DNA from 4 places in the Mesorhizobium sp. M0052 genome. Region 3 is predicted to be linked to each of the others. Evidence: predicted binding sites of a transcription regulator. Region 3 holds the regulator's gene; each other region holds the start of a gene.

Region 1 (5,366 bases), on a different contig from region 3:
GCGCCGGCGCGGTGGTATTTTTTCGTCCATGGGCTGTTCGGCGAAGGTTCATCTCAAAGTCCGCCCGGCAATGATCGCCGATTTAACGGACAAGGTCGATGCGGCATCGGAACATCACGCTTAACGCGGCTGAGGCGATCAGGTTCTCAAAGCTTGCGTAATGGGCTATGGGTCATCGCCGCGAGGGGCCGCAAACCGGGGGGATCATGTCCGACAATCCATTATTTTCCGAGCGCCTGAATAGGCGCGCGTTTCTGGGAGCATCCGCTTTGGGTGCCGCTGCCATGGCACTTTCGGCCTGCACAACCACTGATGTGGCAGTACCGCCGACGCCGGCGCCGGCACCCGCACCCGAGCCCGCTTTCGGCGATGCCGCCACCATGTATTCGGCGCGCGTCGATGAGGGCTTTTCATTGCCGGCAATCCCCGTCGCCAAGCTCGATCCGAAATTCGTGCGCCAGATCGTGGACGATCCGACCGGCGAAAAACCCGGCACGATCGTCGTCGATACATCCGAGCATTTTCTGTATCTGGTGCGCGACGGCGGCAAGGCAATGCGCTATGGCGTCAGCCTCGGCAAGGCCGGGTTTGGCTGGACCGGCAGCGCCGTGATCCAGGCGCGCAAGAAATGGCCGGTGTGGACGCCGCCGCCCGAAATGATCCAGCGCCGGCCGGAACTGGCGAAATACAAGGACGGCATGCCGCCCGGACCGCAGAGCCCGCTCGGTGCGCGCGCGCTCTATCTGTTCCGCGACGGCAAGGACACGATGTACCGGCTGCACGGCACGCCGGAATGGGATTCCATCGGCAAGAACGCGTCGTCAGGCTGCGTGCGCTTCATGAACCAGGACATCATCGACCTCTACAGCCGGGTCAACGGCGTAGCCCAGGTCTATGTGCGCCCGAACCTGTCGGCCGCGGGCAAGATCATGGCTGTGTCAAGCCGGACCGCCGAGCCGATCGATGCCGGCGTGCCAAGGGATGCGGAGATTTTGAAATAGGTGCCTTCACGGCATCGCTGATCGCCGACAAACGGTTAGAGGCGGACGCGCCGGGCGCGTCCGCCTCTCCGTATACGGCTACTTCTTGGCGAGGCCCGGAAGCGTGACCTGATAGACCAGGAACATGGTATCGACATCGGCGCCGTCTTCGGCCTTGTAGGGCGCGCCGACCTGAAAACCGTCCTCGGTGAGAAAGTCGTTATCGTTGCCGACGAACAGGAAATAGTCGTCGGGCAGCGCCGGATCGAGCACGCTGACCACCGACATTGCTTCCCACTTCTCCGACAGATTGTTCTTGTCGTTGGGCTTGCCGTCATGCAGGCCGAAACGGCCGAGTTCCTTGTTGTCGTTGATGTCGATGAACGGCGTCAGCTTGGCCGGCGTCACCGAGGGGTCGAGCACGCCCTTGGGCGCCAGCGGCTTGTCGGCGGCATCGAAGGCGCCGCCGGCAATGTCGGTGGCGCCAGAGACGTCGACGACGAAAATCTGGCGCAGCAGCGAAGTATCGCCCTTCACCCCCTGGCCGTTTCCGCTGTCGCGCGCCAGCATCAGGAAGGTCTTGTCGGACAGCGCCACGATTTCGCTCTGCGCGGCGACCTTGGTCTTGTCCTTGGCGTCCTTGAACACCGGCAGCGGCACGGCATATTCATGCACCAGCTTGAGATGGGCCGGGTCGGAGGCGTCGTAGACCAGCGCGCGGGTGTTCTGGCGCGTCGCGGGCGAATCGCCGCCATCCTGGCGGGGCGCCGACTGCAGCACAGTGATCAGCGACTTGCCGTCCGGCGTCAGCGCCATGCCTTCGAGGCCTTGATTGTTCTGGCGGCCGGTTTCGGGATCCTTCGGATCGGGTTCGGCTGCACCGGGGCCCGGATTGTCGGAGGCGAAGTTCGGCGCGCCCTTGCGCATCGGCACCAAAGCGGCGGGCGGCTGCGTTGCCGACAAAAGATGGCCGTCGGCCGAGAAGCGGTAGATGTTGGGGCCGTATTCGTCAGAGATGAACATGGTGCCGTCGGGCAGCCGCGCGATCGCCTCATTGTCGAGCGCCAGCTTGCCATTGGCCTCGGGCAGGATCGGCAGGTCGCCATTGGCCGCGCGCACGCCGTTGAGCGGATCGAGGCCGGTGGCGTCAGCGCCCTTGTCGTCGGTGAGGAGCAGGGAATCGGCAAGCGTCGCCTTGACGCCTGTCTGTTCCTGGCCGGAGGTGGGCGTGGCGCCCAGTGCGGTCGGCGTGAACTCGATGCGAATAGTGTTGAGGCGCGGCCGGTAATCGGTGGTGCCGACGACATTGTAGCCACGGTCCGGCAGCAACCAGAGCGAGCCCTTGTAGCCGTCCGCGCCACGGGTCCAGCTTGCGGCGTCGATGGACATGCCGGAGCCGGAGCCGAAGGTCTCGCCGAACTTGTCCTTCTGATCGGCCGGGATGCGGCCGACGCCGACCAGGCCCTTGTTGACGAAGCCGCCAACGGTGGCGGTGCTGTCGGCAAGGGCAGGGGTCAGGGCGGTAAACAGCGCCAGCGCGGCGCCGAGCGACACGGTTCGGTGCGAGATTTTCATGGAGATCCTTTTTGTGACAAGCCTTGAGCGGCGCAAAGGGGCCACCGCATCGCATCGACGATGTCGCCCTCTCGCAAAGCGGTCTAGGACGCGAACATGATACTTGCGTGACAGAGAGGGCCTCTTCCTTCTCCCTTGTAGAGAGGGAAGAGCGCAATGATCAATCGCTGTCGCGGGCGATCAGTTCCAGCGGCCAGACTTCGCGGATGATGCGCGGACCTTCCGGGCCGGCAAAGGCGGGAAGCGAGGCCAGCAGCATTTCGGCCAGCCGCCGGCCCATCGGCTCCAGCGACGGACGGAAGGCGGTCAGCGCCGGCGAGAAATAACGGCAGAGCGGCGTGTCGACGATGACGATCACCGCGATGTCGTGGCCGGGCCTGATGCCCATCTCGGCCAGTGCCTTGCAGCCGCCGAGCGCCATTGCGTCATTGTTGAAGATGATGGCTGTGGGCCGGTCCTTGGAGAGCATCACGCGCGGCGTCACCTGGTAGCCTCCGGCCTCGTTGATGAAGCCGTCGGCGATCAGGCCGGGGTCGACTTCGATGCCATGCCGCCCCAGCGCCTTGCGGTAGCCGTCGAGGAACAGGTAGCCGAAGTTGAGATCCAGCGAAGGGCGGATGGCGGCAATGCGGCGGTGGCCGCGCGCGACCAGCCGGTCGACGGCTTCATCACCCGCCCTCTCGAAATCGATATCGAGCGAAGGATAGGTGTCGTCGCCGGATTGACTTCGGCCAAGCGTGGCGAAGGGAAAGCCAGCCTTGCTGAGATAGTCGATCCGATCGTCTTCCCGCCGTGTATTGGCCAACACGACCGCGTCGGCTCGGCGCGTCTCAACCACGCGGCGCAGCCTCTCCTGCTGATATTGGCCGGGCTCGCCCATGACGACCATCAGATCCAGGTCATCCTCGGCCAGTCGGCCCTGCAGACCGATCAGGAACGGGATGAAGAAGGGTTCGCCATATTGCTGGTCGCCCGGATGCGGCTGCAGCATGAAGGCGATCGAATGGGTGGTGCCTTGCCGCAGACTGCGGCCGGACTGGTTGGGCGAATAGTTCAATTGCTTGGCGGCGGCGAGCACGCGCTGGCGGGTGTCGGCATTGACGTCGGCGCGGCCGTTCAGCGCCCGCGACACGGTGCCGATCGAAATGTTCAGGTGACGCGCAAGGTCATGGATGCTGGACGCCAAGGACAGTTCTCCCCCTGTCTTGGCTAGCACCGGCTGCCGCCCAGGCCAAGGCTTCGGGATGATTTTCGCTGGCAGCCGATTGACATTCTACGCCATCGGGTGTGTTCTCGTAAACGTTTACGGAGAAACGTTTACGGTGGTGCCGGAAATGCCGTGACATTCGGTCTGGAGGGACCGGACGGGAGGAATGCCGGATGATGAATGCCGTCCTCGTCGGCTGTGGTGCGATGAGCAAGGCCTGGCTCGATGCCGCGAGGCAGATCGACGGGCTGGCCATTGTCGGCTTGGTCGATCTCGACGCAGAACGGGCGAAGGCGAGGGCGCGCGAATACGGGCTCGACGGCGCGGTAATCGGCACCAGCCTCGACGCGGTGCTCGACCAGACCAGGCCCGACGCGGTGTTCGATGTCGTGGTTCCAGCCGCCCGGCGTGATGTCGCCTTTGCCGCCTTTGCCCATAATTGCCATCTGCTGACGGAAAAGCCGCTGGCCGATACTCCGGAAAATGCGCGCGCCATCGTCGATGCGGCACGTAACGCGGGGCGTATCCATGCGGTCGTGCAGAACCGCCGCTACGTCGCCAATGTCCGGCGCATCAGGCGCTTTCTCGACTCCGGCGCCATCGGCAAGCCAACCAGCATCCATGCCGATTTCTTCGTCGCGCCGCATTTCGGCGGCTTTCGCGAGGAGATGGCGCATGTGCTTTTGCTCGACATGGCGATCCACACATTCGACGCCGCCCGCTACATGGTCGCAGGCGATCCCGCCGGCGTCTTTTGCCAGGAATGGGAGCCGGCGAATTCCTGGTACCGGCAGGGATCGTCGGCCAGCGCTATCTTCGATCTCGGCGGCGGCAAGGTGTTCACCTATGCAGGCTCTTGGTGCGCGGCGGGCTTCCGCACCAGCTGGGAGAGCACGTGGCGCATCGTCGCCGAGCACGGCAGCCTGGTCTGGGACGGCGAGGACGGACTGAAGGCCGAAGTTGTGTTGTCGGTCCGCGACGGCCTGTTCGACCTGACCCAGCCCATCACAGTACCGCCGCTCGATTCCGCCGACCGCGTCGGCGGTCATCTCGGCATCATCAAGGATTTCATCCACGCCATCGAGACCGGCAGCGAGCCGGAAACCCGTGGCAGCGACAACATCAAAAGCCTGGCCATGGTTTTTGGCGCCATCGAAAGCGCCGAGACCGGACGGCGCGTCGCAATCACACAGGAAGCATCATGATGCCAAACCCGCTTCTCGACATCCGCATCGGCACCATGGTGCGGGCCAATCTCGAAGACCCGGCCGCCTACATCAAAGAGATTCTGCCGCTCGGCTTCGAGAGCATCCAGCCCTTCTTCTGGCAGACGCTGGGCGGCAAGGATTTGGCGCGGCTCGCCGGTGAGATTGGCGAGGCGATCGGCGATGCCGATGTCGCCGTGTCGTCGATCGGCGTGTTCGGCAATCCGCTGGAGGATGGCGAGGTCGATCGCGGCGTGCTCGCGGCCTGGGAAACCGTCATCGACAATGCGCATCTGTTCGGCGCTTCGATCGTCAGCGGCTTCACCGGACGTCTGCGTGGCAAGAAGCTGACAGACAGCCTGCCGCGCTTCCGAGAGGTTTGGGGTCCGCTGGCCAGGC
Region 2 (5,366 bases), on a different contig from region 3:
ACCCGCACCGACGGCCCGGTCGACATGCTGGTCGCGGATTTCTCCACGCCTTCGGCATTGCGCGCCTATGCGCGTTTCGACGCCGACCGGCTGGAGGCCCTGGTGGCCGCAGGCCAGACCTCGCAGCAGACGCTGCTGGGCAGCGGCGTTTTGGCGCTGACCATCGACCAGGGCGCGCACACGCAGCGCTATCAGGGCATCGTCCAGCTCGACGGCGAGACGCTGGAGGACGCCGCGCGCACCTATTTCCGCCAGTCGGAGCAGATCCCGACCGACCTCAGGCTGTCGGTGGCCAAGCTTCTGACGCCAGGTCCCGGCGGCGCTCGTGAGCAGTGGCGCGCCGGCGGCATCCTGGCGCAGTTCCTGCCGCAGTCACCCGAGCGCATGCGCGTGCCCGACATTTCGGGCGGCGACGGCGATCCGCGTGACGTGACGCAGGAGCCGGCCGACAATTCGTGGCGCGAGCTGGTGGCGCTGCTCGGCACCATCGAGCCGACCGAGCTGATCGACCCGACCATCGGCGCCGAGCGGCTGCTCTACAGGCTGTTCCACGAACATGGCGTGCGCGTCTTCGGCGGCGTGCCGGTCGCCGACCAATGTTCCTGCTCAAGGGACAAGATACGCGGCATCCTCGAGGGGTTTTCCGCGCAGGAGATCAAGGACAGCACCGAAGATGGCGGCATCCACGTCGCCTGCGAGTTCTGCTCGAAGCAGTACGACTTCGACCCGGCGGAGTTTGCAACTCAGTAGCATCTCTTCCTTCTCCCCGTTCACGGGGAGAAGGTGCCCGAAGGGCGGATGAGGGCAGCGCGAACTTTGGTGAATGGCCGCGCATAGCCTAGGTCATGTGCGTGGAAGATAACCTCATGACTCTGGCGCTGCCCCTCATTGCCCTGCCGGGCATTTCTCCCCGTATAGTGACGGGGAGAAAACCCCTAATTCACCGTCCGTCGGGTCCCCGGCAGATCCAGCGAAAACGCGGGAATAGCGACGTCGAACGTCTCGCCCTTTTTGTTGCGCATGGTGTAGTGGCCGACCATGAAGCCGGAGGGCGTCGAGAGCGGGCAGCCTGACGTGTATTGATAGCTGTCGCCGGGATTGAGCTCAGGCTGGTCGCCGACCACGCCGGCGCCGCGCACTTCCTCGACCCGGCCGCTGCCGTCGGTGATGTGCCAGTAACGCGCCATAAGCTGCACGAAATCGTCCGACTGGTTGTCGATCGTCACCTGGTAGCCCCAGACATAACGGTTCTCCGCCGGGTCCGAGCGGTCCTCCAGGTAGAACGGTCTGACCTGCACTTCGATGTTGCGCGTGACGGCGCGGTACATGGGCTGCTCCGGTTGCGCAGCAGGGAACATTTGTCGCGCCATGCGGTTTGATACGCGCAGAGCGGCATGTCCTGCCAGCCTCAAAGCGCAGTGCCGACAAACAATGTCATTTAAGTGACACATGACAATGTTGGTGTGCGCAAACCTTGCCGGCGACTCAAGGCCCATCTGTCGACTGACAAAGCAGCCGCGAGCGGCCTTTCCGGAGTGACCAGATCTCGATGGAACCAGCTCTCACAGCCGCCTTCGCTTCCTCCGCTTTGCTTCTTTCCAATCTCGCCAGCATCCTGCTTGCTTCGTCGAAACTGCAAGCGCGTCGCCTTATCCCTCCGCCGTCCGGCGAGCAGCCACCGGTCTCGATCGTCGTGCCGTCGCGCGGCGTGGAGCCGTTCACACAAGAGACGCTGCAGCGAGCCTTCTCGCTCGACTGGCCGCGCTACGAACTGATCTTCTGCGTCGCTCACGCCGACGATCCCGTCGTCAAACTGATAAACAGGGCGATCGTCCTGTTTCCCAACGTGCCGGCCCGGCTGCTGATCGGCGACGACCGCGTCAGCAGCAACCCGAAGCTCAACAACTGCGTCAAGGGCTGGGAAGCGGCGCGCTATCATTGGGTTATTCTGGCGGATTCCAACGTGCTGATGCCAAGGGATTACGTCCAGCACCTGATGGCGGCCTGGCGGACCAATACCGGGCTTATCTGCTCGACGCCGATCGGCTCTCGGCCGGATGGCTTTTGGGCCGAGGTCGAATGCGCGTTCCTCAACACGCTGCAGGCGCGCTGGCAATATGCCGGCGAGGCGCTCGGTCTCGGCTTTGCCCAGGGCAAGAGCATGCTGTGGAACAAGCCGATGCTCGATACCAATGGCGGTATCCGCGCGCTGGCCGCCGAGATCGCCGAGGATGCTGCTGCAACCAAGCTGGTCAACGGACTGGGCCTGCACGTCAATCTCGTTGCCTCGCCTTTCGAGCAACCACTGGGGCAGCGCCGACTTGCCGACATCTGGTCGCGCCAGGCGCGCTGGGCGCGGTTGCGCCGCGTCACCTTCCCACTGTTTTTCGCACCCGAGATCCTGACCGGCGTCGCCGTGCCGTTGGCGTTGGCGCTGGTGGCGGCCGCAAGTGCCGGCATCAGCCTGCCGGCCACGGTGATGGCCGTGCTGACGGCGGCCTACATTCCCGAATGCGCGCTGGCCGCGGCCAAGGGCTGGCATCTGTCGCTGCGCATGGTCCCGGCGATGATGGTCCGCGACATGATGCTTCCCGCCATCTGGGCGCGCGGCTGGCTGAGCGGCGCCGTCGACTGGCGCGGCAACACCATGACCATCGGCACCAAGACGGCCGAACTGGAAGAGGTTTCGTCGGGAGCGTGACGCCTCGCGGCCTATCCGGCTGCCTTCAGCGCCTGCGCAACGTCCTCCAGCAGATCGTCCGTATCCTCAAGACCGACCGACAGCCTGAGCGTTCCCGGCCCGATGCCAAGCTCGGCGCGAGCTTCGTCGCTGAGGTTCTTGTGCGTGGTGGTCGCCGGATGGGTGATCAGGCTCTTGGCGTCGCCGAGATTGTTGGAGATCAGCACGATGTCGAGCGCGTTCTGCAAGGCGAAGGCCGCCTGCTTGCCGCCCTTGACGTCGAGGCAGATCAGCGTCGATCCGCCCGTCATCTGCTTCTTGACGATGTCGGCCTGCGGGTGGTCGGCGCGGCCGGGATAGATGACGCGGGCGATTTCCGGCCGTCCTGCCAGGAAATCCGCGATCTTGGCCGCGCTTTCCGTCTGCTGGCGCACCCGAACCGGCAGCGTCTCCAGGCCCTTGAGCAGCGTCCAGGCATTGAACGGCGACAGGCTCGGGCCGGTGTGGCGGAAATAGTCGTGCAAATTCTCGTCGATCCATTTCTTGTCCGACAGGATGATGCCGCCGAGACAGCGTCCCTGGCCGTCAATGTGCTTGGTCGCGGAGTAGACGACGATATGGGCGCCGAGCTGCAAGGGCTTCTGCTGCAAGGGCGTGGCAAAGACATTGTCGACGATCAGCCTGGCGCCGATCGAGGTGGCGAGCGCCGCCACCGCTGCGATGTCGACCACTTCCAGCGTCGGATTGGTCGGGCTTTCCAGGAAGAACAGTTTCGTGTTCGGCCGCACCGCCTTTTCCCAGTTGGCGATGTCGGTGCCGTCGACCAGCGTTGCCTCGATGCCGTATTTCGGCGCCAGCGTCTCCACCACCCAGCGGCAGGAGCCGAACAGCGCGCGCGCCGCAACGATATGGTCGCCGGCCTTGGCGCTGCACAGGAGCGCTGCCGTCACCGCCGCCATGCCGGACGCCGTGGCGCGCGCATCTTCGGCACCCTCCAGCGCGCACATGCGCTTTTCGAACATGTCGACGGTAGGGTTGGCGTAGCGCGAATAGATGAAGCCCGGCTCCTCGCCCTTGAAACGGGCTTCCGCGGCCTGCGCCGTTTCATAGACATAGCCCTGGGTGAGATACATCGCTTCCGACGTCTCGCCGAACTGTGAACGCAGTGTTCCCCCGTGCACGAGTGCGGTCTGAGGCTTCCAGTTACGCTTCTTGGTGCTCATCGCTTTTGTTCCAGACACAAAAAAACCGGCCGCGAAAGTCGCAACCGGTCCATATGGCCTTGCGGCCCGACGGTCCTTTAGCGACTTGTTTAACGTGGCTGCAAGCCGACCGGCCAAATCACCACGGGATAACGACCCTTTAGACCTCACCTGCGCTTGCGTCAATTGCCGGCTTCATTAAGAGGTTTGTACCAGGCAGGTTCCGCAATAATATCCAGCGGTTTTGCGGCAAGAACCTGCCACAAAGAGACCGACCTTGGAGCGGAGCCAGCCTTTTGCGGCAGACAGGCATTCTTCCCGATCAGGACATTTCCGCGCTGTTTCAGTCCGGCGCGCTGGAGTCGCCGCGCGCGCTCGATGTCGACCAGGTGCAGCCGGCGAGCCTCGATCTGAGGCTCGGCGACAAGGCTTTTCGCGTGCGCGCCTCCTTCCTGCCGGGTCCCGATCATCTGGTGGCCGACAAGCTTCACCGGCTGAAATTGCATGAGTTCAGTCTCGCCGAGGGCGCGGTGCTGGAAACCGGCTGCGTCTACATCGTGCCGCTGCTCGAAAGCCTGGCGCTGCCCGCAAACGTGTCCGCCTCGGCCAACCCGAAGAGCTCGACAGGCCGGCTCGACATCTTCACCCGGGTGATGACCGATCGCGGCCATGAGTTCGACAAGATCGCCGCCGGCTATCACGGGCCGCTTTATCTTGAAGTCAGTCCGCGCACCTTCCCGATCGTCGTGCGCGCCGGATCGCGACTGTCGCAGATCCGCTTTCGCACCGGAAACGCGCTGTTGTCGGAGGCAGAGCTGAACGAATTGCACCGCGCCGAGATGCTGGTGGCGACCGAGCCGCCCAACATTTCCGGCGGCGGCATTGCGCTGTCGATCGATCTCGACGGCGACCAGAACGGCCTGGTCGGCTATCGCGGCAAGCATCACACCGGCTTGGTCGATGTCGACAAGCGCGCCGCCCAGGATGCCGTCGATTTCTGGGAGCCGCTCTACAAGAGCGGCGCCGGCGAACTGGTGCTCGACCCGGACGAGTTCTACATCCTGGTCAGCCGCGAAGCCGTGCACGTGCCGCCGCTCTACGCCGCCGAGATGACGCCCTTCGATCCGCTGGTTGGCGAATTCCGTGTTCACTATGCCGGCTTCTTCGATCCGGGCTTCGGCCATTCGGCCTCAGGCGGCACCGGCAGCCGGGCGGTGCTCGAAGTGCGCAGCCACGAAGTGCCGTTCATCCTCGACCACGGCCAGATCGTCGGCCGGCTGGTCTACGAACACATGCTGAAGCGGCCGCAGGCGCTTTACGGCACCGATCTCGGCTCGAATTACCAGGCGCAAGGCCTCAAGCTCTCCAAGCATTTCCGCCCCGCCGGCTGAACCTTCGATCACCGTCAGGCAAAATACTTGCCTGCGCTGCCTCACCATGCTTGGCTGCCTTTCGGTGGCCGGCAAGAGAACGGCGCGCAAGGG
Region 3 (5,366 bases):
GGAGGCCGGGAGGAAAACAAATGTCGGTTGGGATCCGCCACGACGATCTGCGCCGTCGCAACCGTGCGATGGTGATTTCGGCCGTGCGCCGGGCCGGCCAGCCGTCGCGGACCGAGATTGCGGCGACCACCGGCCTCAGCCATTCGACGATATCGGCAATCTCGTCTGATCTAATTCAAGAAGGCATCCTGATTGAAGGCAAGCCTGGCGAGACCGGCTCGCTGAAACGCGGCCGGCCGCAGGTCGGCCTTGGCCTCAACCCGGAAGCGGCGGCGGTCATGACCGTGGTGCTGTCGCTGAACTTCCTCTCCGTCACCGTCATCGACTATGCCGGCCAGGTGGTCGCGGAAGAACAGCGCCGGCTCGACACGCTGACCATGCCGCGCGACGAGCTGATCGGCGAATGCGTAGCAATCGTCGGGCGGCGTCTCGCGGACCCGGACCTCGATGTCCAGAGCATCGCCCGCATTGCCATGGGCATCCAGGGCATCACCGATTCGCAGGCGCGGGCCATGCTGTGGTCGCCAATCACGCCACTGACCGACATTGCCTTCGCCGACATGTTGGAAGCGGAATTCGGCATTCCTGCCACCATGGAGAACGACTGCAATATGATGGCGGTGGCCCTGCAATGGCGCCAGCCCGAGCGCTACCGCGACAATTTCATCGCGATCCTCTTGTCGCACGGCATCGGCATGGGGCTGGTGCTGAAAGGCGAACTGTTCACCGGCACCCATTCCTCGGGCGGCGAGTTCGGCCACATGATCCACCGTCCGGGCGGCGCGCTCTGCCGCTGCGGGCGGCGCGGCTGCGTCGAGGCCTATGCCGGAAACTACGCCATCTGGCGCAGCGCCAAAATGATGAGCGAAGATGCCGAGCCGGTCGATATCGGCGACGCTGATATGCGCGCACTCGCCGCGCGCGCCCGCGAAACCGATGGCCCGGAGCGCGAAGCCTATCGCAAGGCCGGTGAGGCGCTCGGCTTCGGCCTCGGCAGCCTGTTTGCGCTGATCGACCCGGCGCCTGTCGCCATGGTTGGCGTCAGCGCCGCCGCCTTCGACCTGATCGAGCCGGCATTGCGCGAAGCGATCGCCCAGACCGCCGGCGGCCAGCACTCGAAATCGATCTCCTTCGACACCGAGCCCAACGAGCTGCCGCTGATCCGCGAAGGCTGTGCCATGCGCGCGCTCGGCTTCGTCGATCAGGAGATTTTCGCGCCGGGCATTCAGGCCAAATCCGGCAAGCATGTCGCCTGAATGGCCGGCAACGGCGCGACGCGCAGCATCCTAGTCTTCCCTGATCGCGTAGCCGGCGCCGCGAATGGTACGGATGACATCCGGCATGCGGCCGTTGTTGACCGCTTTGCGTAAGCGCCCGACATGGACGTCGACGGTTCGCTCGTCGATGTAGATCGTCTCGCCCCAGACATTGTCGAGCAGCTGGCTGCGCGAGAACACGCGGCCGGGATGGCGCATCATGAATTCGAGCAGCCGGAACTCGGTCGGTCCGAGCCTGATCTCGCTCTTCTTGCGGTAGACACGGTGCGACTCGCGGTCGAGCACGATGTCGCCGACCTTGAGCACGCTGGACAGCACTTCCGGCTTGGCCCGGCGCAGCAGCGCCTTCACGCGCGCCATGAACTCCGGCGTCGAGAATGGCTTGACCAGATAGTCGTCGGCACCGGTGGACAGGCCGCGCACGCGATCGCTTTCCTCACCGCGCGCGGTCAGCATGATGATCGGCAGCCGCTCGGTTTCGGGCCGCACTCTAAGCCGCCGGCAGAGCTCGATGCCGGAAACAGCGGGCACCATCCAGTCGAGCACCAGGAGATCGGGCACGTTTTCCTGCAGGCGGATCTCGGCCTCGTCGCCGCGTGTCACCACCTCGACGTGATAGCCTTCGGATTCGAGGTTGTAGCGGAGGAGCACGCCTAGCGGCTCCTCGTCCTCCACGACCATGATGCGTGGCGCGATCATAGGCAGTTCACCCTCATCAGGCCGGCGTGGCCATCGCCGTCTCGTCCTGCTTCGGACGATTGGCGGGCAATTGCTGGCCGGTCAGCACATAATACGCATTTTCGGCGATGTTGGTGACATGATCGCCGATGCGCTCAAGATTCTTGGCGCAGAACAAGAGATGCGTGCAGGCGGTGATGTTGCGAGGGTCTTCCATCATGTAGGTCAAGAGCTCACGAAACACGGACGTGTATTTGACGTCGATGCGCTCGTCGTCATTCCTGAGTTTTGCAAGAGCTGCCGCATCGGTGGCGGCATATTCCTCGACGACGCCTTGCACCTGGATCAGCACCAGCTGCGCCATGGCATCGATGGAGTGCGAGAGGTCGCGCGGCGTGACGCTCAAGCCCACGGTGCCGACGCGTTTGGCGATGTTCTTGGCGAGATCGCCGATGCGCTCGAGGTCGCCGGCCATGCGGATCGAGCCGACCACGGCGCGCAGATCGTTGGCCATCGGCTGGCGCTTGGCGATCAGCGTGATGGCGCGGTCGTCCAGTTCGCGCTGGCGCGCATCCATGATGGCGTCGTCGGAAACGACACGCTGTGCCAGCGCATTGTCCGAATTGAGCAGCGCCCTGGTCGAGCCGCTGACCATCGAGCCTGCCAGATCGCCCATGTCGCGGATCAGCTTGCTGATCTGCCCGAGCTCTTCATCGAAGGAGGCGACGGTATGTTCACCCATGATCTTGGTCCTCGTGCCTGAAAATTCACCCGCCGGACGGCTCAGCCGAAGCGGCCGGTAATGTAGTCCTGGGTGCGCTTGTCGTCGGGGTTGGTGAACATCTTGTCGGTGGCGCCCTCCTCGACGAGATAGCCGAGATGGAACATCGCTGTACGCTGCGACACGCGCGCCGCCTGCTGCATCGAGTGGGTGACGATGACGATCGTGTAGTTCTGGCGCAGTTCGTCGATCAGCTCCTCGACACGGGCGGTGGCGATCGGATCGAGCGCCGAGCAGGGCTCGTCCATCAGGATCACCTCCGGCGACACGGCGATGGCGCGCGCGATGCACAGGCGCTGCTGCTGGCCGCCGGACAGGCCGGTGCCGGGCTCCTGCAGGCGGTCCTTGACCTCGTTCCAGATCGCAGCCTTCTTCAGGCTCTGCTCGACGATCTGGTCCATGTCGGACTTGCGCTTGGCCAGCCCATGGATGCGCGGGCCGTAGGCGACGTTCTCGTAGATCGACTTCGGGAACGGGTTGGGTTTCTGGAACACCATGCCGACGCGGGCGCGCAGTTCGACGACATCGATGTTCTTGTCGTAGATGTCGTCTTCATCGAGCGTGATCTTGCCGGTCACCCGCGCCGAATCGATGGTGTCGTTCATGCGGTTGAGGCAGCGCAGAAAGGTCGACTTGCCGCAGCCGGACGGGCCGATCAGCGCCGTCACCTGGTTCTGGCGGACGTCGAGATTGACGTCGAACAACGCCTGCTTCTCGCCGTAGAAGACGCCGACCTTGTCGCCGCGCATCTTGATGACTTCGTTCGACTTGGCGTTCATTTTGTCGCCCACTGCATTCTCAAGGGACTGTTCGGTCATGATGTTCATACCAAATTGCCTTTTTTCTACCAGCGCCGCTCGAACCGGCGCCGAAGCACGATCGCGGTGATGTTCATGGCCATGAGGAAGACGAGCAGGATGATGATGGCGCCGGACATGCGCTCGACAAAAGCGCGCTCAGCCTCGTTTGCCCACATGTAGATCTGCACCGGCAGCGCGGTCGCCGGATCGAAAGGCGTCGTCGGATAATCGGCGACGAAAGCGACCATGCCGATCAAGAGCAGCGGTGCTGTCTCGCCGAGCGCACGCGCCAGGCCGATGATGGTGCCGGTAAGGATGCCTGGGGCGGCAAGCGGCAGGATGTGATGGAACACCATCTGCATCTTGGAGGCGCCGAGACCTAGGGCCGCCGAGCGGATCGACGGCGGCACCGCGGCGAGGGCGGCGCGCGTGGCGATGATGATGGTCGGCAGCGTCATCAGCGTCAGCACCAGGCCGCCGACGAAGGAAGCCGAGCGCGGCATGCCTAGGAAGTTGATGAACACGGCAAGGCCGAGCAGGCCGAAGACGATCGACGGCACCGCCGCGAGATTGTTGATGTTGACCTCGATCAGGTCGGTGAAGCGGTTCTTCTTGGCGAATTCCTCGAGATAGATCGAGGCGGCGACGCCGATCGGCAGCGCCAGCAACAGCACGATCACCATCATGTAGAACGACCCGATGATGGCCACGCCCATGCCCGACGTCTCGGGCCGGCTGGAGGCGCCATAGCTGAACAGGCCGGTGTTGAAATGCTCGGCCATCACGCCGTCGGCCTTGAGTTTGTTCATCCAGTCGATCTGCTGGTTGGACACCTTGCGGCGCGCTTCATCGACGCCGAGGTCGATCTGGCCCTTGAAGGCCGAGTCGAGATTGGCGGCAGCCAGGATGTCGACATCGCGCGTCGTGCCGATCACCGAGGGATCGGCGGAGACGATGTCGCGCAGCTGGACCCGCGCGCCTTCCGACAGGAAGCCCTTGAGCTTCAGCATCATCGGCTTGTTGGCCGGATCGATGCCGAGCTTGGCCACCAGCGCGTTTTCGGCGAGCTTGGGATAGTTCGCCTTGATCAGCACATTCGGGTCTGTGGCACGCTTGTTCGAGGGGTCGATCACCTTCTCGTCGAAGGTGACCGGCAGCGTCACCGTCGTCTGCCAGAAGGCGGTGTAGCCTTTCGAGACGATGGTGATCAACATGATGGCCAGGAACGCCAGGCCCACCGAGATCGCAATCACGCCATAGATGCGGAACCGGCGTTCGGCGGCATAGCGCGCCTTCAGCCCGATGTCGCGGCGCGGACGCGCGACGGCACCCACCATCGTGTCCAGGGGGATGTCGGTCATTCGTACTGCTCCCGGTACTTGCGCACGATGTAGAGGGCGACGATGTTCATCACCAGCGTCAGCGCGAACAGCGTCAGGCCGAGCGCGAAGGCGACCAGCGTCTGCGGCGAGTTGAACTCGAGATCGCCGGTCAGCTGGTTGACAATCTTGACGGTGATGGTCGTCATCGCCTCGAACGGATTGGCCGTCAGATTGGCGGCGACGCCCGCCGCCAGCACGACGATCATCGTCTCGCCGATGGCGCGCGACGCCGTCAACAGGATGGCGCCGACGATGCCGGGCAGTGCCGCCGGCAGGATCACCCGCTTGATCGTCTCGGAGCGCGTGGCACCGAGGCCGAGCGAGCCGTCACGCATTGCGCGCGGCACCGCGGTGATGATGTCGTCGGACAAAGAGGACACGACCGGGATCAGCATGACGCCCATCACCAGACCGGCGGTGAAGATGCTCTGGCCCTGGATGAAGGGCG
Region 4 (5,366 bases), on a different contig from region 3:
TTGCCGCCATGCTTGTGGACGAGGTCATGCACCGAAGCGGCATAGGCCGGCACCCATTTGTCGTCCTTCACCTTGATGTCTGCGATCACGTAAGCGGTCATTGTCCAACTCCTCATGGATCGGCACCGGACTGCCCGGTGACGTGACCGCTGCCTCGCATGGCGGCGCCGGACCGCTCCAGTCACAGAACTGTACCGGGGGTGCCAGTACAGCTTCTGTACTGGCTGAACTCAGGTTTTCTGAATAAGGTCCGGCAACATCTTTTGGAGCTCACCACATGACACAAGCCGGTTACAAGCAATTCTGCCCGCTCTCCATGGCCGCCGAGCTGCTCTGCACACGCTGGACCATGGTGCTGCTGCGCGAACTGGTGGCGGGATCGACCCGCTTCAACGATTTGCGCCGCGGCGTGCCGAAAATGTCGCCAACCCTTCTGTCGCAACGGCTCAAGGACCTCGAGGCCGGCGGCATCGTCGAGCGGACCGAGATCGCGACCGAGAAGGGCGTGTTCGAATACCGGCTGACCGAGGCGGGCCGGGATTTGCGCCCGGTTGTCGAGGCGATGGGGTTTTGGGGCCAGAAATGGGTCGAGGCCAGGCTGTCGCTCAAAAACCTCGATCCGTCGCTGCTGATGTGGGACATGCGGCGCAATCTGAACCCCAATCCGCTGCCGGACGGGCGCACCGTGATACAATTCCTGTACCATGACCTGCCGGCGTCAAAACGATCGTGGTGGCTGATCGTCGAAAAGCAGGGCGAGGTCGATCTTTGCTGGTACGATCCGGGCTTCGACGTCGATCTCTACGTCTCGACCGATCTGTGCACCATGACCTCGATCTGGATGGGGCTGACGACAGTTCACAAGGAACGCGACAAGATCAGCCTGACCGGCGATCTCGACGTCGCCGGCAAGATGCAGATCTGGCTTGGGCTCAGCCCGTTTGCGGTGATGCCGAAGCGCGTGGCGGCTTGAGTCCCTGCGCATTCCACAGATCGGTTTGCCTCTAAAAATACTAGTTGCAAAATGCAATCAGTTTGAGTACTGATTGCAAATCACAACTGGTCACCAAAGGGAGTCTTCCATGTCCAAACTGCGCGTCAATGCCTTCACCTTGTCGCTCGACGGTTTCGGCGCCGGTCCTGACCAGGACCTGCAAAATCCGCTCGGCGTTGGTGGCGAAGATCTGCACAAATGGATGACCGGCACCCGCACCTTCCACGAGATGGTCGGCAAGGATGGCGGCAGCACCGATGTGGACGACCGGTTCACCGTCCGCAGCTTCGACAATGTCGGCGCCTGGATCCTCGGCCGCAACATGTTCGGCCCGATCCGCGGCGAATGGCCGGATGAGAACTGGAAGGGCTGGTGGGGCAACAACCCGCCCTATCACGTGCCGACCTTCGTGCTGACCCATCACAAGCGCGACCCCATTGTGATGGAAGGCGGCACCATTTTCCGCTTCGTTACCGGCGGCATCCACGCCGCGCTCGAACAAGCAAAGGCTGCGGCCGGCGGCAAGGATGTCCGCGTCGGCGGCGGCGTTTCCACTATCCGGCAATATCTCAAGGAGAAGCTCATCGACGAGTTGCATCTGGCTGTGTCGCCAGTGTTGCTCGGGAGGGGCGAGAGCCTGTTTGCCGGGCTGGATATGCTGAAGCTGGGTTACCAGTGCACCGAGCAGGTGGCCACGGCGCTCGCCACGCATGTGACGATCAAGCGGGTATAGTGGCGAAGTAACAGGCGCAGGCTTCTTTCTCCCCGTTTTGCGGGGAGAAATGCCCGGCAGGCAATGAGGGGCAGCGCTGCTTTTGGAGGTTAGCAGCGTCCGACGGCTGTGAATTCGTCGATGCCGGCGCTGCCCCTCATCCGCCCTTCAGGCACCTTCTCCCCGTGAAACGGGGAGAAGGAAAAGTGCTCAATACTTCTCCGGCACGTAAAGCTCGCGCGGCAGGACCTGGCGCTCGTACTCCGGGTTGAACACCCGCTCGGGCAGCGTGATTTCTTCGTGCGGCACGTCCTCATAGGGCAGCTGTTTGAGGAGATGGTCGATGCAGTTCAGCCGCGCCCGCTTCTTGTCGTTGCCTTCGACGATGTACCACGGTGCCTCTGGGATGTTGGTGCGGGCAAACGTCTCTTCCTTGGCCTTGGTGTACTGCTCCCAGCGCACGCGCGACTGCAGGTCCATCGGCGACAGCTTCCACTGCTTCATCGGATCGTGGATGCGCATCATGAAGCGCATCTGCTGTTCCTCGTCGGTGATCGAGAACCAGTATTTGACCAGCGTGACGCCGGAGCGGACCAGCATGCGTTCGAACTCCGGCACATCGCGGAAGAACTCTTCGACCTGATCGGGTTCGGCAAAGCCCATCACCCGCTCGACGCCGGAGCGGTTGTACCAGGAGCGGTCGAACAGCACGATCTCGCCGCCGGCCGGCAGATGCGGCACGTAGCGCTGGAAATACCATTGTGACTTTTCGCGCTCGGTCGGCGCCGGCAGCGCCACGACGCGGCAGATGCGCGGGTTGAGGCGCTGGGTGATGCGCTTGATGACGCCGCCCTTGCCGGCGGAATCACGGCCCTCGAAAACCACCACCAGCTTCTTCTTGTGGTAGGCAACCCAGGACTGCAGCTTGATCAGTTCCGACTGCAAGCCGATCAGGTCGCGGAAATACTGCATGCGATCGATCGACGGCGGATGCGCGTTCTTGTAGATCTTGGCGATCTCCAGCGACAGCGCCGGCTCCGAGATTTCCAGCTCATAGTCCTCATCGAGCGTGTCGGCGAGTTCGGCTTCCAGCCAATCCCTGGCCGCAGAATTCTGCTTTAGCTCATTCATTTCCACTGCTCCGCTTGCCGGCTGACATGAAACCCTGAGCCGACTTGATATAGGCCGGCAATGACGGTTTTATTGCAAGCCGCCGGCCAGCCGGTCATCACTGCAAACCAGCGAGCATTGCCGATCCATCGCCCTGGGATGGGACAAGCCGCTCAAATTGTCCTACAAATGGCGGACCCGTTCGGGCTTCCCCGCCCTTTCCTGCTAAAACCACCTCCCCACCAAAACTACGAGGATCTGACATGGAATACCGCACGCTTGGCCGTTCCGGCTTGAAAGTTTCGGCGCTGACCTTGGGAACCATGACCTTCGGCGGCAGCGGGCCGTTCGCTGCCGTCGGCAATTCCGATCTCGCGGAGGCCTCGCGCATCATCGACACTTGCATCGATGCCGGCATCAATCTCATCGACACCGCCAATGTCTATTCCAACGGTCTGTCGGAAGAGATCATCGGCGAGGCGCTCGGCGGCAAGCGCAAGAACGACGTGCTGATCGCCTCCAAGGCGCGCATGCGGATCGGCAAGGGCCCCAATGACGAAGGCCTGTCGCGCCATCATCTGATCCGCGAATGCGAGAAGAGCCTGAAGCGCCTCAGGACCGATGTCATCGACATCTATTTCCTGCACGAATGGGACGGCGCGACACCGCTCGAGGAAACCATCTCCGCGCTCGACACGCTGGTTGCCCAGGGCAAAATCCGCTATGTCGGCTGCTCCAACTATTCCGGCTGGCAGGTCATGAAGGCGCTCGGCATCAGCGACAGCCAGCACCAGCCGCGTTTCGTCACCCAGCAGATCCACTACACGCTGGAAGCACGCGAGGCCGAGTATGAGCTCTTGCCGATCTCGGTCGACCAGGGCCTTGGCGTGCTGGTGTGGAGCCCGCTCGCCGGCGGCCTGCTGTCGGGCAAATACCGCCGCGACAGTCCGACGGCGCGCCAGATCGGCGGCTGGTCGGAACCGCCGATCCGCGACGAGGGCCGGCTGTGGCGGATCGTCGACGTGCTGGTCGACATCGGCGCCACTCGCGGCGTCTCGGCGGCCCAGGTGGCGCTGGCTTGGCTGCTTGGCCGGCCGGCCGTCAGTTCGCTGGTGATCGGCGCACGCAACGAGGCCCAGTTGAAAGACAATCTCGCCGCGGCAAGCCTGACGCTGTCCTTTGATGAACGCCAGCGTCTCGATGCCGTCAGCCGGCCGCCGGTGCTCTATCCCTACTGGCACCAGCAGTTTACGGCGAAGGACCGCTTCGGCCCGGCCGATCTGGTTATGGACCGCAGCGTCATCTGACTTAAGGGCGCCGGAAGCCGCTAGCCCGCGATAAACCGCCAGACCTGCGGATCGGGCTCGATCTGGCCGCTGAGCACGAAATATTTGTAGAGCACGAGCAGGCAGATCGCCTGCTCGGCCCGCTCGTCGGCGAATTTGCGGCAATAGGCGTTGGCCGCCGCAACGATGCGCTGGGCCTCGGCCGGATGCTGCTCGAGATGATGCACCCGCTCGGCCAGATCGCTGAAGTCGGGCGCCAGCGGCACATAATGGACATCGGGCTCGAGCTGCCCCTCGGCGAACCAGGTCTCGTAAGTCGGCAGCGGCATCAGGCAGAGCGAGTTCGAGCTCATGATCCATTTCAGATTGGTCGCGACATCATTGCCTTCGAGCGAGATGATGTAGCGGTAGCGGCGCTGCTGATCGATGCTGAGATAGGGCTTGCGGTATTCCGCAGGTGCTGTCGCCCTCGGCGTGCCGACATCGCAGAACGGCAGATTGCGGGCTGCATCCAGCAACAAGGTGCGGATCGGATTGTTGAGTTCGCCGCGCCAAACGACGAGCGGATGCTTGTCGGCGAAGGCGACATCGTCGGCCGGCATGTAGAAATGACGGAACTTGTTCAGCTTGAACAGGACGCCGTTGCCGTTGTCGCCCGCTATCGGCCGATCCTTGACGATCGACGGCATCTTCGGCACTTCGATGACGTCGCCGAATTCCAGGTCGATGCGCAGATCTGGGTCGAAATAACGGGTGAACTCCTTCAGATCGTAATAGTACATGCTGCGGTCCGACGGCAGCCGGCTGACCGGCACGGCCTCGGGGCTGGGGCTAAAAGGCTCCCGCAGCGTGTTGTAGTAATTGAGCCGCTGGCGGACCGATGCGTCGGAAAGCCTGGCCTGATCGAGCAGCCGGCCGAGCCGGCGCCGGAAAAGAACCGGCGGCGCGATGTCGCGCATGGCGTTGCGCGCATAGTAGATCAGCTTCTGTGCGTTTCTTTGAAGCGTGGCCATCGGTCGTTTTGATTCGAAATCGGTCGGCGGCGGCTCCAGCAACTGTCCCGCAGCCTTTTCTAAACCATTGTGTTCGCCATCACGCAAGTCCAGAACCGCTGGCATCTGCCCTCGCGGCGCTGTTGTGTTTGCCGGCCAATGCTTCTAGGCAGGATCAGGCACAGCGAAAGGAAACGATATGGCTCGACCACCGAATTACGGTCAGGAACGCAAAGAGCGCGACCGGCAGAAGGCCGCCAAGAAGGCGGAGA

Evidence for each region. Region 3 encodes PhoB, which activates phosphate uptake and scavenging genes when phosphate is short. Its sites were predicted from a motif close to TGTCATNNANCTGTCAT; they were not measured.
Region 1: a site for PhoB is predicted at 2,652-2,668, ahead of NKJ77_RS31110 (esterase-like activity of phytase family protein). Genes of this name have one in related genera too.
Region 2: a site for PhoB is predicted at 1,433-1,449, ahead of NKJ77_RS07050 (ceramide glucosyltransferase). Genes of this name have one in related genera too.
Region 4: a site for PhoB is predicted at 2,898-2,914, ahead of ppk2 (polyphosphate kinase 2). Genes of this name have one in related genera too.

The regions. Positions count from the first base shown of each region.
Region 1 is NZ_JAMYUS010000039.1:5,846-11,211, reverse strand. It holds gene NKJ77_RS31120 (MATE family efflux transporter) at 1-30, opposite strand, end outside; gene NKJ77_RS31115 (L,D-transpeptidase) at 207-1,001, shown strand; gene NKJ77_RS31110 (esterase-like activity of phytase family protein) at 1,080-2,555, opposite strand; gene NKJ77_RS31105 (LacI family DNA-binding transcriptional regulator) at 2,716-3,741, opposite strand; gene NKJ77_RS31100 (Gfo/Idh/MocA family protein) at 3,936-4,967, shown strand; gene NKJ77_RS31095 (sugar phosphate isomerase/epimerase family protein) at 4,964-5,366, shown strand, end outside.
Region 2 is NZ_JAMYUS010000004.1:254,861-260,226, forward strand. It holds gene NKJ77_RS07040 (Hsp33 family molecular chaperone) at 1-750, shown strand, start outside; gene apaG (Co2+/Mg2+ efflux facilitator ApaG/CorD) at 936-1,328, opposite strand; gene NKJ77_RS07050 (ceramide glucosyltransferase) at 1,550-2,701, shown strand; gene NKJ77_RS07055 (O-succinylhomoserine sulfhydrylase) at 2,713-3,903, opposite strand; SAM riboswitch at 3,961-4,038, opposite strand; gene NKJ77_RS07060 (2'-deoxycytidine 5'-triphosphate deaminase) at 4,179-5,273, shown strand.
Region 3 is NZ_JAMYUS010000025.1:88,603-93,968, reverse strand. It holds gene NKJ77_RS27305 (ROK family protein) at 21-1,256, shown strand; gene phoB (phosphate regulon transcriptional regulator PhoB) at 1,287-1,976, opposite strand; gene phoU (phosphate signaling complex protein PhoU) at 1,993-2,697, opposite strand; gene pstB (phosphate ABC transporter ATP-binding protein PstB) at 2,739-3,563, opposite strand; gene pstA (phosphate ABC transporter permease PstA) at 3,581-4,897, opposite strand; gene pstC (phosphate ABC transporter permease subunit PstC) at 4,894-5,366, opposite strand, start outside.
Region 4 is NZ_JAMYUS010000015.1:29,815-35,180, reverse strand. It holds gene NKJ77_RS20390 (DUF1330 domain-containing protein) at 1-101, opposite strand, end outside; gene NKJ77_RS20385 (winged helix-turn-helix transcriptional regulator) at 278-973, shown strand; gene NKJ77_RS20380 (dihydrofolate reductase family protein) at 1,083-1,727, shown strand; gene ppk2 (polyphosphate kinase 2) at 1,917-2,837, opposite strand; gene NKJ77_RS20370 (aldo/keto reductase) at 3,080-4,123, shown strand; gene NKJ77_RS20365 (glycosyl transferase family 90) at 4,144-5,115, opposite strand; gene NKJ77_RS20360 (hypothetical protein) at 5,294-5,366, shown strand, end outside.